DNA from 3 places in the Kitasatospora sp. NPDC042419 genome. Region 3 is predicted to be linked to each of the others. Evidence: riboswitches for the same ligand, from Rfam matches in the RefSeq annotation. Region 3 holds a riboswitch; each other region holds the start of a gene.
The links. A riboswitch is a leader RNA that binds a small molecule or an ion and turns the genes downstream of it on or off. The one in region 3 is predicted to bind cobalamin.

Region 1 (4,389 bases), on a different contig from region 3:
CTGGTCGATGTACGGCATGCGGGCCGCGGCCAGGTCGATCAGCGCGCGCTGCGGCAGCTCCCAGGCGGTGCGGTACAGCGAGCGGACCTCGGCGGGCAGCCAGCCGAGCTCCTGGACCGAGCCGTTGGCGTCGCGCAGCGCGTCGCGGGTCTGCTGGTCCCAGACGCCCAGCTCCTTGAGCTCGCGCACCAGGTACGGGTTGACCTGGAGGAACTCGCCGGAGAGGGTCTCGCGCTTGAAGAGGTTGGAGACCTGCGGCTCGATGCACTCGTACACGCCGGCGATCGAGGCGATCGTCGCGGTCGGGGCGATCGCCAGCAGCAGCGAGTTGCGCAGGCCGGTGGTGGCGATGCGGGAGCGCAGCGCCTCCCAGCGGGCGGCCCACTCGGGCGCGGCGCTCGGGAAGTGGTCGATGTGCAGCTCGCCGCGGGCGGCGCGGGTCTCGGCGTACGCCTCGTGGCGGCCGAGCTGCTCGGCCAGGTCGGCGGAGCGCTCGTACGCGGTGAGCATGATGCGCTCGGCGATCAGCGTGGAGAGCTGCTTGGCCTCGGCGGAGTCGAAGTCCAGGCGCAGCTGGAAGAAGACGTCCTGCAGGCCCATCACGCCGAGGCCGACCGGGCGCCAGCGGGAGTTGGAGGCGCCGGCCTCGGGGGTCGGGTAGAAGTTGATGTCCACCACGCGGTCGAGGAAGGTGACGGCGGTGCGGACGGTGGCGTCCAGCCGCTCCCAGTCCATCGCGTTCAGCAGGTCCGCGGCGGTGGCGCCGGCGGCGACGTGGGCGCCGAGGTTGACCGAGCCGAGGTTGCAGACGGCGGTCTCGGAGTCGTCCGTGACCTCCAGGATCTCGGTGCAGAGGTTGGAGGAGTGGACGGTGCGGCCGGGCAGCGCGGTCTGGTTGGCGGCGCGGTTGGAGGCGTCCTTGAAGGTCATCCAGCCGTTGCCGGTCTGCGCCAGGGTGCGCATCATCCGGGCGTACAGGGTCTGCGCGGGGATGGTGCGGACGGCCTTGCCGGCCAGCTCGGCCTTCAGGTAGGCCTCGTCGAAGTCGGCGCCCCACAGGTCGACCAGCTCGGGGACGTCGGCCGGGGAGAACAGCGACCAGTCGGCGTTGGCGTTGACCCGGCGCATGAACTCGTCCGGGATCCAGTGCGCCAGGTTCAGGTTGTGGGTGCGGCGCGCCTCCTCACCGGTGTTGTCGCGCAGCTCCAGGAACTCCTCGATGTCCGCGTGCCAGGTCTCCAGGTAGACGCAGGCCGCGCCCTTGCGGCGGCCGCCCTGGTTGACGGCGGCGACCGAGGAGTCCAGGGTGCGCAGGAACGGGACGATGCCGTTCGACTTGCCGTTGGTGCCCCGGATCAGCGAGCCGCGCGAGCGGATCCGCGAGTAGGAGAGGCCGATGCCGCCGGCGTGCTTGGAGAGCCGGGCGATCTGCGCGTACCGCGAGTAGATCGAGTCCAGGTTGTCCAGCGGGGAGTCCAGCAGGTAGCAGCTGGACATCTGCGGGTGCCGGGTGCCGGAGTTGAAGAGGGTCGGCGAGGAGGTCAGGTACTCCAGCCGGCTCATCAGGCGGTACAGCTCGGCCACCTCGCGCACCGACTGCTCGTTGTCGCCGACCGCCAGGCCACAGGCGACGCGGAGCAGGAAGTGCTGCGGGGTCTCGACGACCTTGCGGGTGATCGGGTGGCGCAGCAGGTAGCGGGACTGCACGGTGCGCAGGCCGAAGTACTCGAAGCGGTCGTCGCCGGCCGGGTCGATCAGGGCGTTCAGGGCGTCGGTGTGCTTGGCGACGAAGGCCGCGGTGGTGTCGCCGATCAGGCCCTCGGCGTGGCCGACCGTGATCGAGGTGGCGAAGGAGACCACGCCCTGGCTCGCCGCCTCGTCGACGATCTCCAGAGCGAGCAGCCGGGCCGCCAGCTTCGAGTACTGCGGGTCCTCGGCGATCATCGACGCGGCGGCGTCCACGGCCAGCCCGCGCAGCTCGGCGAAGTCCGAGCCGGCGTGGCGGCCGCGCAGGGCGGCGGCGGCGACGTGGCCGGGGTCCACCTGGGGGAGGTCGGCGCTGCGATCGGTCAGCAGTCGGAGGAGCGCGCCGCCCGGGTCGGAGACCGTCGGGTCGGTGGGGGCGGAGCTGGAACCCTGGGCGGGCAGGGTGACTGAGGCAGCGGTGGTCAAGGCGCTCTCTCCTGGCGGCGATCGGCGGCGGTGGATCGGGGTACCGGGCCGTTCGGGGCAGGGGAGGACGGCGCGGTACGCCCGTGGCGTCGCGCGGCGTGTCGTCCCCGGCCCGCCCGCGAGGCCCGGAAGGTGGTGCTCGTGCTGGGGCCTCTGCGGGGAGGCGCTCGCACACCGTCGGCAGGTACTCGGACTCGCGGGCCCCCGTTGGGGAACGGCCGCTCACCGCTGCGGGGCAGTCCCGGACTTGCACCGGGTTCCCCTGCGTCGACAGCAGGGTCGAGCATACATCTAGTGGTGCTCTCTCGATGCGACACCACATGTTGTGCAGCGCGGCGTGTTGGCCCGATGACGGCTGGTACCGGGGCGGGAGGCCGGAAGGGGCGCGGGCCGAGGTTCCGGAGGCCCTCGGGCGTGTCCGGATTAGGAAACGGAATGGTTACCGGGGCGGCCGCCGGTCAGGGGCATGCCCTACGATCTCGGCTCATGAGCGACGGAACGGGCGTGCCCGGGGAGTGGTCTGGACAGCCCGCTTCGCAGGGGGAACAGCCGGCCCCTCCCGCCGGGTCGGGGGGCGTACAGAACCAGCAGCCGGGTGGACCCGGACCGGTGCCGCCGGGGCAGCCGCCCGTCGGCGGCCAGGCCGTGCCGCCGGCCCCGGGCGGGTTCGGGCCGCCGCCGCCCTCGTACGGGCCGCCGGCGCCGCAGCCGGTCCGGCCGGTGGTTCCGCCGGTGCCCGTGCTGCCGCAGCCGCCGCAGTCGGTCCAGGTGCCGCCGCCGGTGCAGCCGCCCGCGCCGCAGCCTCCGGTGCAGCCCCAGCCGGTGCAGCCCCAGCCGGTGCAGCCCCAGCCCGTCCAGCCCCAGCCCGTCCAGCAGCAGCCGATGCCGGTGCCCTCGCACCACTGGCAGCACCCGCCGCAGCCGCAGTCGACCGAGCCGGACTGGGCCGCCCTCGCCGAGCGCAACGCGGCCGACGGCCGGCGCAAGACCCGACTGAAGATCATCGGCGCGGCCGTCGCCGTCCTGCTGGTCGGCGGCGCCGTCGCCGGCGGCCTGCTCCTCCTGGGCAAGGACGAGGACGGGAAGCCGATCGCCGGGCCCACCGCGACCGCGACCGGGGCCACCCAGCAGCCGGCGCCGACGCTGACGGGCTCCGCCAAGCCGTCCCCCACGGCCACCGCCACCCCGACGCCCACTCCGACCGCGAGCGCCACCCCCGAGGACCCGTCGAAGCCGCTCTGGGACGCCGCCACCGACCCTGCCCCGCAGGACGCGGCGGCGCTGTTCTCGGCGCTCACCGTGAGCGTCAACGGCGTCACCTGGAACCGGACCGTGGTCTCGCTCGACTCGCCCTGCTGGGACGGCAACTCCACGGTCGGCGGGCTCGGCCGGGTGCTCGGTGACCAGGGCTGCCGCCAGGTGCTCCGGGCCACCTACGTCGCCGGCGACAGCGCGGTGACGGTCGGCGTCGCGGTCTTCGACCACAAGATCCAGGCCGAGACCGCGATGAAGAGCTACGTCGGCCACCTCAAGGGCGCCGCCGCCCCGGGCGCGCCGGTCTTCTGCGCCACCCCGGGCTGCACCAACAGCAAGGCGACCCTGGGCCGCTACGCCTACTTCACCGTCGAGGGTTCCGCCAAGGGCGGCAACACCGCGGACGCCGCCGCCACCGCGGCCGCCGCCGGCTTCGGCGAGCACGTGAAGAACCAGCTGCTGCAGCGGGCCAAGGCGCCCGCCGCCCCGCCGGCGGTCCCGGCGGGCTGACCCGCCCGCCGCCGGCCCGGCCGGCTGTCCCCCGCGCGCCCGTTCGCCGGGACGCGGGGGAGTGTGGCAGGCTCGCGGGCTGTCAGTCGCACGCGTGTCCGGTCGTGGCGGCCCGGTCGCCGCTGCCGGGCGGCCGGCCGGCCCAGGCATCCGGAGGAGCGCCCCGTGGCCCTGCCCCGCCCGCTGCGCGGCAAACCGGTCGTGCTGGCCGCGTCCGCCGCGGTGCTCGCCACCGGCGTGCTGGTCCTCGGCGGCCGGGACGACCGCTCCGCCCCGCCGCCCGGCCCCGCGGGTCCGACCGAGCGCAGCGTGCTCACCCTCAACGGGGCGGGCCGCGCCCTGCCCCCGGAGGTCGGCCGCGGCCTGCTGGCCCGGGACCCGAAGGCCTCGCCGAACGCCCGGGCCGTCCAGCAGCTGCTCGCCGACCTGGAGGGCGCGGCCCGGTCCGGCGGA
Region 2 (4,389 bases), on a different contig from region 3:
CGCGCCGGGGACCGGCTGCGGGGCGGGGCCGGTGGCCGGAGCCGGCCGGACCGGCTGCGGGCTCCACTTCTTCTCGACGCCCGCCAGCCGCCAGTACGCGATGGCCGCCGCCCAGACCACCACGAACAGCCCGACGATCGCGTAGCCGACGTTGTCCAGCGAGATCTCCGCGATCCAGCCGCTCACCGGGTCGGTGAGGTCGAGCTTCTCGTGCAGCACCCCGACCAGCTCGATGGTCCCGATGATGAACGCCACCGCGATCGACAGCCCGGTGATGGTCAGGTTGTAGTACACCTTCCGCACCGGGTTGGAGAACGCCCACTGGTAGGCGAAGTTCATGAAGGTGCCGTCCAGCGTGTCGAACAGGCTCATCCCGGCCGCGAACAGCAGCGGCAGGCAGATGATCGCGTACCAGGGCAGGCCGGAGGCGGCACCCGAGCCGGCCATCACCATCAGGGACACCTCGGTCGCGGTGTCGAAGCCCAGGCCCAGCACCATCCCGACCGGGAACATCTGGCCCGGCCGGGTGATCGAGCGGGTCGCCCGGTTGAGCACCCGGGCCAGGAAGCCCCGCGAGCTCAGGTGCTCCTCCAGCTCGGCCTCGTCGTACCGCCCGGCCCGCATCGAGCGGAACACCTTGAGGATGCCGAACAGCGCGGCCAGGTTGAGCGCGCCGATCAGGTAGAGGAAGACGCCGGAGGCCGAGGTCCCGACCATGCCCAGCCACTGGTGGGTGGTGGACTCGTCGTCCATCAGCGTGCCGGCCAGCTGGGCGCCGCCCGCCACCAGGGCCGCCATCAGCACGACCATCGAGGAGTGCCCGAGGGCGAACCAGAAGCCCACCGAGACCGGCCGCTTGCCGTCCGCCATCAGCTTGCGCGTGGTGTTGTCGATCACCGCGATGTGGTCGGCGTCGAAGGCGTGCCGCATGCCGAGGGTGTAGGCCGTGATGCCCAGGCCCACCCCGAACACCTGGGTCCCGACCTCGTACTCCTCCGGCGCGACCAGGAATATCAGGGTGCCGAAGGCCACCACGTGCATGGCCAGGATCACACCCATCAGACCGGCCGTGCGGAGGCTGTCCTCCCGCCTCCAGCGGAAGGTCGGCAGGACGCTCGGCGCCGCCGGATCGGCGGCGGTTTCGGGCAGGGTCATCTGCGGATCACGCTCCAGCACCTCGTGGAATGACTTCGTGAGATGCCGTGGCCGGTCTCCTGGCTTACGGGCTTCCGGTACCCGCCTTCCCGGACGCGCGAGGCGTCCAGTGGCGTCGTGGGTACCGACGACTCCCCCGATCACAGTGGCGAGGGCCGCTCCGGACTGGGACCCCTGAGGGTCCGCCACCGGTCTTCCCGAGCACCACGGCGGGGAACACCGTAGGGGGCTCCCGAACACCCTTGCAAGGCTGCGCACCTGCGCAGGTGTCCAGGATCACAGGCCGCCGGCTGCAAGAATGCGGGCATGCATCTCGTACCGGCCGACCGCGCGGGCCACCGCACCATCGACGGGCACCGGGTCTGCGAGGCGATCGCGGCCATCGGCGACGCCCACCGGGTCCGGACCTGGGCCGAGCGGTTCTCGCTGCTCGCCGACCCCGGGCGGCTCTCCCTGCTGCTCGCCCTGCACCGGGCCGGCCCGCTCGCCGTCACCGATCTCGCGGTCGCCACCGGCATGCGCGACCCGGCCGTCTCCCAGGCGCTGAGACTGCTGCGCACGGCGGGCGTGGTGGCCGGGGAGAAGGACGGACGTGTGGTGCGCTACCGGCTTGTGGACGAGGCCATGCGCCCCCTCCTCGACGAGTGCGCCGGTGGCGAGCACGTCGAGCTCCCCGGCCACCCGACCGACGAGGACCACCCCGGACCCACCGCCGCGACCGGCTGACCGGCCGCGGCGCTCGGCGACCACGGCGGCCGCGGAGGCCGTCGCGGCACGGCGACCGGCGCCCGACCCGCCGTCACCCCCGCAGCCCGGCACAGGCGTTGCCGCCCCTCACCGGCCGCGCTTCACCGACCGCGCTTCACCGGCCACCCCGGCCCGCGCGACTGCGGAACCTCTACGCCCGCTGGCAGGACGGGCACCAGAAGAGGTTGCGCGAGGCGTGCTCCTCGGTCCGGACGTCGGTGCCGCAGACCAGGCAGGGCATCGCCGCCCGCCGGTAGACGTAGACCTCCCCGCCGTGGTCGTCCACGCGCGGCGGCCGGCCCATCGCCTCCGGGGTGTGCTCCGGCCGGACGGTGTCGATCCGGCCCGCCCCGACACCCTCGCGCATCAGCGCGACCAGGTCCGCCCAGATCGCGTCCCACTCGGCGCGGCGCAGGTCGCGGCCGGCCCGGTGCGGGTCGATGCCGTGCCGGAACAGCACCTCGGCCCGGTAGACGTTGCCGACCCCCGCCAACACCTTCTGGTCCATCAGCAGCGCCGCCACCGTCGTCCGGCTGCCGGATATCCGCCGCCAGGCGAGCTGCGGGTCGGCGTCGGCCCGCAGCGGGTCCGGCCCCAGCCGGGCTGCGACGGCCGCCTTCTCCTCGCCGGTGATCAGCGCGCAGGTGTTGGGACCGCGCAGGTCGGCGAAGTGGTCGTCGTTCTCCAGCCGCAGCCGGACCAGGCCGACCGGGGCGGGGGCCGGCCCGGTGCCGAAGCTGAAGCCGCCGTAGAGGCCGAGGTGGACGTGCACCCACGCGTCGTCCGCGAAGCCGAGGAACAGGTGCTTCCCGGTGGCCTCCGCCGCGACCAGCTCCTGCCCGTCGATCAGCGCGGCACTGTCGGCGAACCGGCCCTGCGGGCTGCTGGCGCGGACCGGACGACCGCCGAAGGCCCGGTGGTTCTCGGCGGCGAGACGGTGGATGATGTGGCCTTCCGGCACGGGCGCGGCTCCCCCCGGTGGTTCGATCAGGACCCGTCCATCATCGCAGCCGGCACTGACAGGCCCGGCCGGCCGGAAGGGCCGGACGAAGGGCCCGTGAGCGGCGGAAGGCCCGGACGGACGGCCCGGACGGAAGGCCTGCTCAGCGCACCGGGATGCCCAGCAGCCGGGCCAGGATCACCCGGTCCAGCTCGGCGGCGGTCGCCGCGACGTCCAGGTGGGAGTTGTCGATGATCGGCAGCCCGGAGTTGTACCAGCCGGCCATCCGCCCGTGGATCCGGGCCACCTCCTCGTCACCGAGCCGCCGGTTGCCGCTGCGCCGGGCGTTGCGGCTGAGCACGGAGTCCAGGCTGGGCAGCAGCACCACCGGGATCATGCCCGGCCCGATGTGCCGCTTCCAGCCGCCGAGGCCGATCGCCGGGCGGTCCGGGAAGACGGCGTCGTCGATGATGCACGAGATGCCGTTGGCGAGGTAGTTGCGGCAGGCGAACCCGCAGGTCCGGCGGGCCAGCCGGTACTGCGCCTCGGAGGCGTTGTTCCAGCCGGACTGCGGGTTGGCGAAGCCGGACTGCACCCACTCGCGGACGTCGTCGAGGCTGATGTGCGCGGTCGGGTTGGGGCGCCGCTCGGCCCAGTGCCGGGCGACGGTGGTCTTGCCGGCGCCGGCCGGGCCGATCAGCAGCACCGCGATCGGACCGGAGGGCGCGTGCTGCTGCGGCGGGTGCGCCGGGAGCTGGACGGGTGCCCCGGAGGGCAGCAGGAAGTGCCCGGTCGACCCGGCCGGAACCGGGGCCGGAGCGGGTGCCGCCAGCCGAACGGGCGGCGGACCGGCCGGCACCGGGGCAGGGGCCGGGACAGATGCTGGGCCAGGGCCCTGAGTCGGAGCCGGAGCAGGAACCGGGGCAGGCGGCACCGGGGGCGGCGCGGCCGGCGAGCCGGGCGGCGGACCCACGGGCGGACCGGGCTGCGGCCCCGGCCGCTGACCCGGGTGCGGCACAGCCTGCGGCAGAGGCTGTGACAGGGGCTGTTGACCAGGTGGCACAGGCTGCTGACCCGGCGGCACGGGCTGCGGCCCGGGCGGCACGGGCGGCAGCCCCGGCTGGACCACCGGCACGGGCACGGTCGGCGGCCCCGACAGCGAGTCCTGCGCGGACCCGGACGCGGACCCGGTCCCGGTCCCGCTCCCGGACCCGGACGCGGTCCCGGACGCGGCCGGCCCGGCGGCGCTCCCGGGGTACGGCGGGGCCGGCGGAGCGACGGGACGTGGGGGGACATCTCCACCCCCGGCGTACTGCGTCACGGTCACCTCCCGACTTCTTTTCAGCGGGGACACTACACGGCGGCCGGGCAGCAGACACAGTCCGCCGCCCGGCCGCCGACGCGCGTTCCGCCCGCCCGTCAGCCCGTGGTGAGCTGCTCGGCGAGCGCGCGCAGGGCCAGCTCGTACGACCCGAGCCCGAATCCGGCGATCGTGCCGGAGGCCACCGCGGCGATCACCGAGGTGTGCCGGAAGGTCTCCCGGGCGT
Region 3 (4,389 bases):
GAGCCGGGCTGTCGTCCCAGCAGCCGCCGGAAGAGGGCGAGTGCGGTGGCGGGCGACCAGTCGGCGACGGCGTCCGTGCCGGTGAGGGCGACCGGCGTGGCGGGCAGCAGGCGGAGCACTTCGGCGACCGGGGCGAGGGCCTGCCCGGTGACGGTGAGCGCGGTCGACGTGGCCGGGGCGGTGGCGGCGGGGTCTTCGCCGGGGGCCGGGTGGCCGGGGCCACCGGGCTGCGGCCGGGGGAGGAGGGCGAGGACGTGGTGGCGGCCGGGGGCGTCGGCGTCTGGTACGGGCAGGTCGGCGATCCGCACCGGGCGGCTCACCGTGCCGGTCAGGACGTCGAGGATGCCGGGGCCGGTGGTGCCCGGGCGGTGCACCAGGGCGAACGGCGGCGGCGCGGAGCCGGTGATGAGGCGCAGCAGTTGCCGGGCGGTCCGGGTCATCGCCGCGCGCTTCCGGCGGCTGCGGTCGGTGGCGCGGTCGGTGACCCGGCCGGTCGGCCGGTGCGCGGCCGGGCGGTGCGCGGCGCGGTCGGCGGCGTGCTCCGGACCGGTGCGGTGTACGGGGATGTCTGCGGGATCGTCAAGGTAGCGGTCCCTCCGGGAGGGTGACGGCGGTGGTGGCGGCTGCCGCCCACACCCGGCCGTGCCGGACCCTGCCGCCCGGGAGCGGGGCCGGTCCGAGCTGTGCCGTCACCGCGGGCGGGGCCGCCACGACAGGTGGTGCCGTCACGGGGGACGGAGCCGCTGCGGTGGGGGCCGGGACCGTCCGGGCCGGCACGGCGGGGGTGGGTCTGGTCCGGACGGGGCTGGACAGGCAGGCCGGCGCGACATGGTCGATGGGCCATCCGCAGCTCCCGTTGGACGCTGTATATGAAGTGAGGCTAACCTCACCTACTCGCGGTCGACAAACGTCAAGCATTTCCTGTGCGACCCGCTCCCGGGCCCGCTCACGCACCCGAACGCGGGGACCCGGACGCGGACGCGCGCACGGATCCGCACACGAGAATGCCGCCCCCCGCCGGTGCGGGGGCGGCGTTCGAGCGGGCGTCAGCCCTCCGAGCGGCGGAGCAGGTAGGTGTCCATGATCCAGCCCTTGCGCGCGCGGGCCTCCTCGCGCAGCTCGCGGATCCACGGGGCGGTGTCCGCGAGCGGACCGGCGGCGAGGATCTCGTCGGGCGTGCCGAGGTAGGCGCCGTAGAAGACCTCCAGCCCCTCGGGGTCGATCCCGGTGAAGGCGGCGCGCCCGTCGAGCATCACCACCACGTCGTCCACGCCCTCGGGGAAGCCCTCGGCGAGGCGGCGGCCCGTGGTGATCTGCACCGGACGCCCGACCCGGGTCAGTGTGGTGCGGTGCCGGGCGGCGAGCGCCGAGACGCTGCTGATCCCGGGGATCACCTCGTACTCGAACGCCGCGCTCCCGCGCGCCAGCACCTCGTCGATCACGGCGATGACGCTGTCGTAGAGGCTCGGGTCGCCCCAGACCAGGAACGCGCCGGTCTCGTCCGGGCCGAGGTGCTCGGCGACCAGTCGCTCGACCAGGTCGGCCCGGCGGCTGCGCCAGTCCTCCACGGCCGCCGCGTACGCCGGGGTGGTGCGGTCCCGCTCCGCGTCCGACACCTCCACCACGCGATGGCCCGGCCGGCTGTGCTCGGCGAGGATCTGCCGGCGCAGCCGGATCATGTCCTGGCGTTCCTCGTTCTTGTCGAGGATGAAGAAGACGTCGCTGCGGGCGATGGCCTTGGCCGCCTGCAGGGTCAGGTGGTCGGGGTCGCCCGCGCCGATGCCGATGACGAAGATGTGCTGCATGACAGCGATTGTGCCGTCCGCCCGCCGTCCGCCTGCCCGCTGTACGCCCGCCCGCCCGCTGTCCGTCCGCCGTTCGGCCGCGCCGCCTGCCCGCGCCGCCTGCCCACGCCGCCATCCGCCATCCGGACAATCGCCGACACGGCCGCTCGGGTGGGCCTAGGCTGGGCCCGCAGTCGGTTCGCCCTGTCGGCCAGGCAGGCGCGTCGCAAGAGGGAACCCGGTGGGAATCCGGGACTGCCCCGCAGCGGTGAGTGGGAACGACCGCCGTCACATGCACTGGGCCCCGCCGGGGCCCGGGAAGCGACGGCCAGTAGGTGTCCGCCCTTCAAGGGCGGGCGAGCCCGCGAGTCCGAAGACCTGCCACTGCCCGCGTGCACCCCGTACGCGGTGATCTCGGTGACCTCGAGGGCGGGTCGGCGGAGCGGGCGGGCACATCCCGGTGCCACGCCCCTGCTGCCGTACCTTCGCGTCCGCGTGCTCTCCCGGGATCGCAGCGCGACTCGCGAAGGAGAGTTCCGTGTCAACGAGTTCCACCGCTCCGCAGGCCACCGTGTACGGCTACCCGAGGCAGGGGCCGAACCGGGAGCTGAAGAAGGCCGTCGAGGGCTACTGGGCCGGCCGAGTCGACGCCGAGACCCTGCGGACCACCGCCGCCGGCCTGCGCCGCGACAACTGGCGGCAGCTGGCCGAGGCCGGAGTCGACGAAGTCCCCACCGGTGACTTCTCGTTCTACGACCACGTGCTGGACGCCACGGTCGCCGTCGGCGCGATCCCGGCGCGCCACCGCGCCGCCGTCGACGCCGACCCGCTGGACGGCTACTTCGCCATGGCGCGCGGCACCCAGGACGTCGCGCCGCTGGAGATGACCAAGTGGTTCGACACCAACTACCACTACCTCGTCCCCGAGTTGGGGCCCGACACGGTCTTCTCCGCCGACTCCACGAAGGCGGTCTCCGAGCTGCTCGAGGCCCTCGCCCTCGGCCACCGCGCCCGCCCGGTGCTGGTCGGCCCGCTCACCTACCTGCTGCTCGCCAAGCCCGCGCCCGGCGTGGCCGCCGGCTTCGAGCCGATCACCCTGCTCGACCGGCTGCTGCCCGTCTACGCCGAACTCCTCACCGACCTGCGCGCGGCCGGCGCCGAGTGGGTCCAGCTGGACGAGCCCGCGCTCGTCCAGGACCGAACCCCCGCCGAACTCAACGCCGCCGCCCGGGTCTACCGCGAACTCGGCGCGCTCACCGACCGGCCGAGCATCCTGGTCGCGACCTACTTCGACCGGGCCGGCGAGGCCCTGAAGGTCCTCGCCAAGGCCCCCGTCGAGGGCGTCGGCCTGGACTTCACCGGCCCCGGCGCCGCCAACCTGGCCGACCTCGCGGCCGTCGGCGGCCTGCCCGGCAAGCGCCTGGTCGCCGGCGTGGTCGACGGCCGCAACATCTGGATCAACGACCTGGAGAAGTCACTGACCACCCTCGCCACCCTGCTCGGCCTGGCCGACCGGGTGGACGTCGCACCGTCCGGCTCCCTGCTGCACGTCCCGCTCGACGCCGGCCGCGAACGCGACCTCGACCCGCAGGTGGCGCGCTGGCTCGCCTTCGCCCGCCAGAAGACCGCCGAGATCACCACCCTCGCCCGGGGCCTGCGCGAGGGCGTCCACGCGATCGCCGCCGAACTCGCCGCCAACCGGGCCGACCTGGCGTCCCGCGCCGCCTCCGCACTCACCCGCGACCCCGCCGTCCGCGCCCGGGTCGCCGCCACCACCTTCGAGGACGCCCGCCGCGCCCAGGCCTACCCCGAGCGCGCCGAGGCCCAGCGCGCCCGCCTCGGCCTGCCGCTGCTCCCCACCACCACCATCGGCTCCTTCCCGCAGACCACCGAACTGCGCACCGCCCGCGCCGACCTGCGCGCCGGCCGCCTCGACGAGGCCGGCTACCGGGAGCGGATGGAGGCGGAGGTCCGCGAGGTCGTCGCCTACCAGGAGAAGGCCGGCCTGGACGTCCTGGTGCACGGCGAACCCGAACGCAACGACATGGTCCAGTACTTCGCCGAGCAGCTCACCGGCTACCTGGCCACGCAGCAGGGCTGGGTGCAGTCCTACGGCACCCGCTACGTCCGGCCGCCGGTGCTGGCCGGCGACATCTCCCGCCCGCACCCGATGACCGTCGAATGGTTCCGCTACGCCCAGGAACTGACGGAGCGTCCGGTCAAGGGCATGCTCACCGGCCCGGTCACCATGCTCGCCTGGTCCTTCGTCCGCGACGACCAGCCCCTCGCCGACACCGCCCGGCAGGTCGCCCTCGCCCTGCGCGACGAGGTCACCGACCTGGAGGCCGCCGGCGCCGCCGTCGTCCAGGTCGACGAACCCGCGCTGCGCGAGACCCTGCCGCTGCGGGCCGCCGACCGGCCGGCCTACCTGGACTGGGCGACCGAGGCGTTCCGGCTCAGCACCTCCGGGGTCCGCGCCGACACCCAGGTCCACACCCACATGTGCTACGCCGAGTTCGGCGAGATCATGGCCGCGATCGACGAGCTCGACGCCGACGTGATCTCCCTGGAGGCGGCCCGCTCGCACATGCAGGTCGCCCACGAG

Region 1: it holds a riboswitch for cobalamin, as region 3 does, so the genes downstream of both, AC067J_RS13185 (ribonucleoside-diphosphate reductase subunit alpha) here and metE (5-methyltetrahydropteroyltriglutamate--homocysteine S-methyltransferase) in region 3, are expected to answer to the same signal.
Region 2: it holds a riboswitch for cobalamin, as region 3 does, so the genes downstream of both, nicT (Nickel transporter NicT) here and metE (5-methyltetrahydropteroyltriglutamate--homocysteine S-methyltransferase) in region 3, are expected to answer to the same signal.

The regions. Positions count from the first base shown of each region.
Region 1 covers NZ_JBWKAW010000005.1:234,736-239,124, forward strand. The annotation lists gene AC067J_RS13185 (ribonucleoside-diphosphate reductase subunit alpha) at 1-2,148, opposite strand, end outside; cobalamin riboswitch at 2,335-2,476, opposite strand; gene AC067J_RS13190 (flagellar basal body-associated FliL family protein) at 2,905-3,936, shown strand; gene AC067J_RS13195 (glycoside hydrolase family 26 protein) at 4,102-4,389, shown strand, end outside.
Region 2 covers NZ_JBWKAW010000007.1:228,520-232,908, reverse strand. The annotation lists gene nicT (Nickel transporter NicT) at 1-1,155, opposite strand, end outside; cobalamin riboswitch at 1,188-1,379, opposite strand; gene AC067J_RS17075 (ArsR/SmtB family transcription factor) at 1,462-1,881, shown strand; gene AC067J_RS17070 (Fpg/Nei family DNA glycosylase) at 2,054-2,863, opposite strand; gene AC067J_RS17065 (AAA family ATPase) at 3,006-3,947, opposite strand; gene aroQ (type II 3-dehydroquinate dehydratase) at 4,262-4,389, opposite strand, start outside.
Region 3 covers NZ_JBWKAW010000017.1:113,806-118,194, forward strand. The annotation lists gene AC067J_RS27675 (anthranilate synthase family protein) at 1-440, opposite strand, end outside; gene cobF (precorrin-6A synthase (deacetylating)) at 1,047-1,805, opposite strand; cobalamin riboswitch at 1,962-2,184, shown strand; gene metE (5-methyltetrahydropteroyltriglutamate--homocysteine S-methyltransferase) at 2,323-4,389, shown strand, end outside.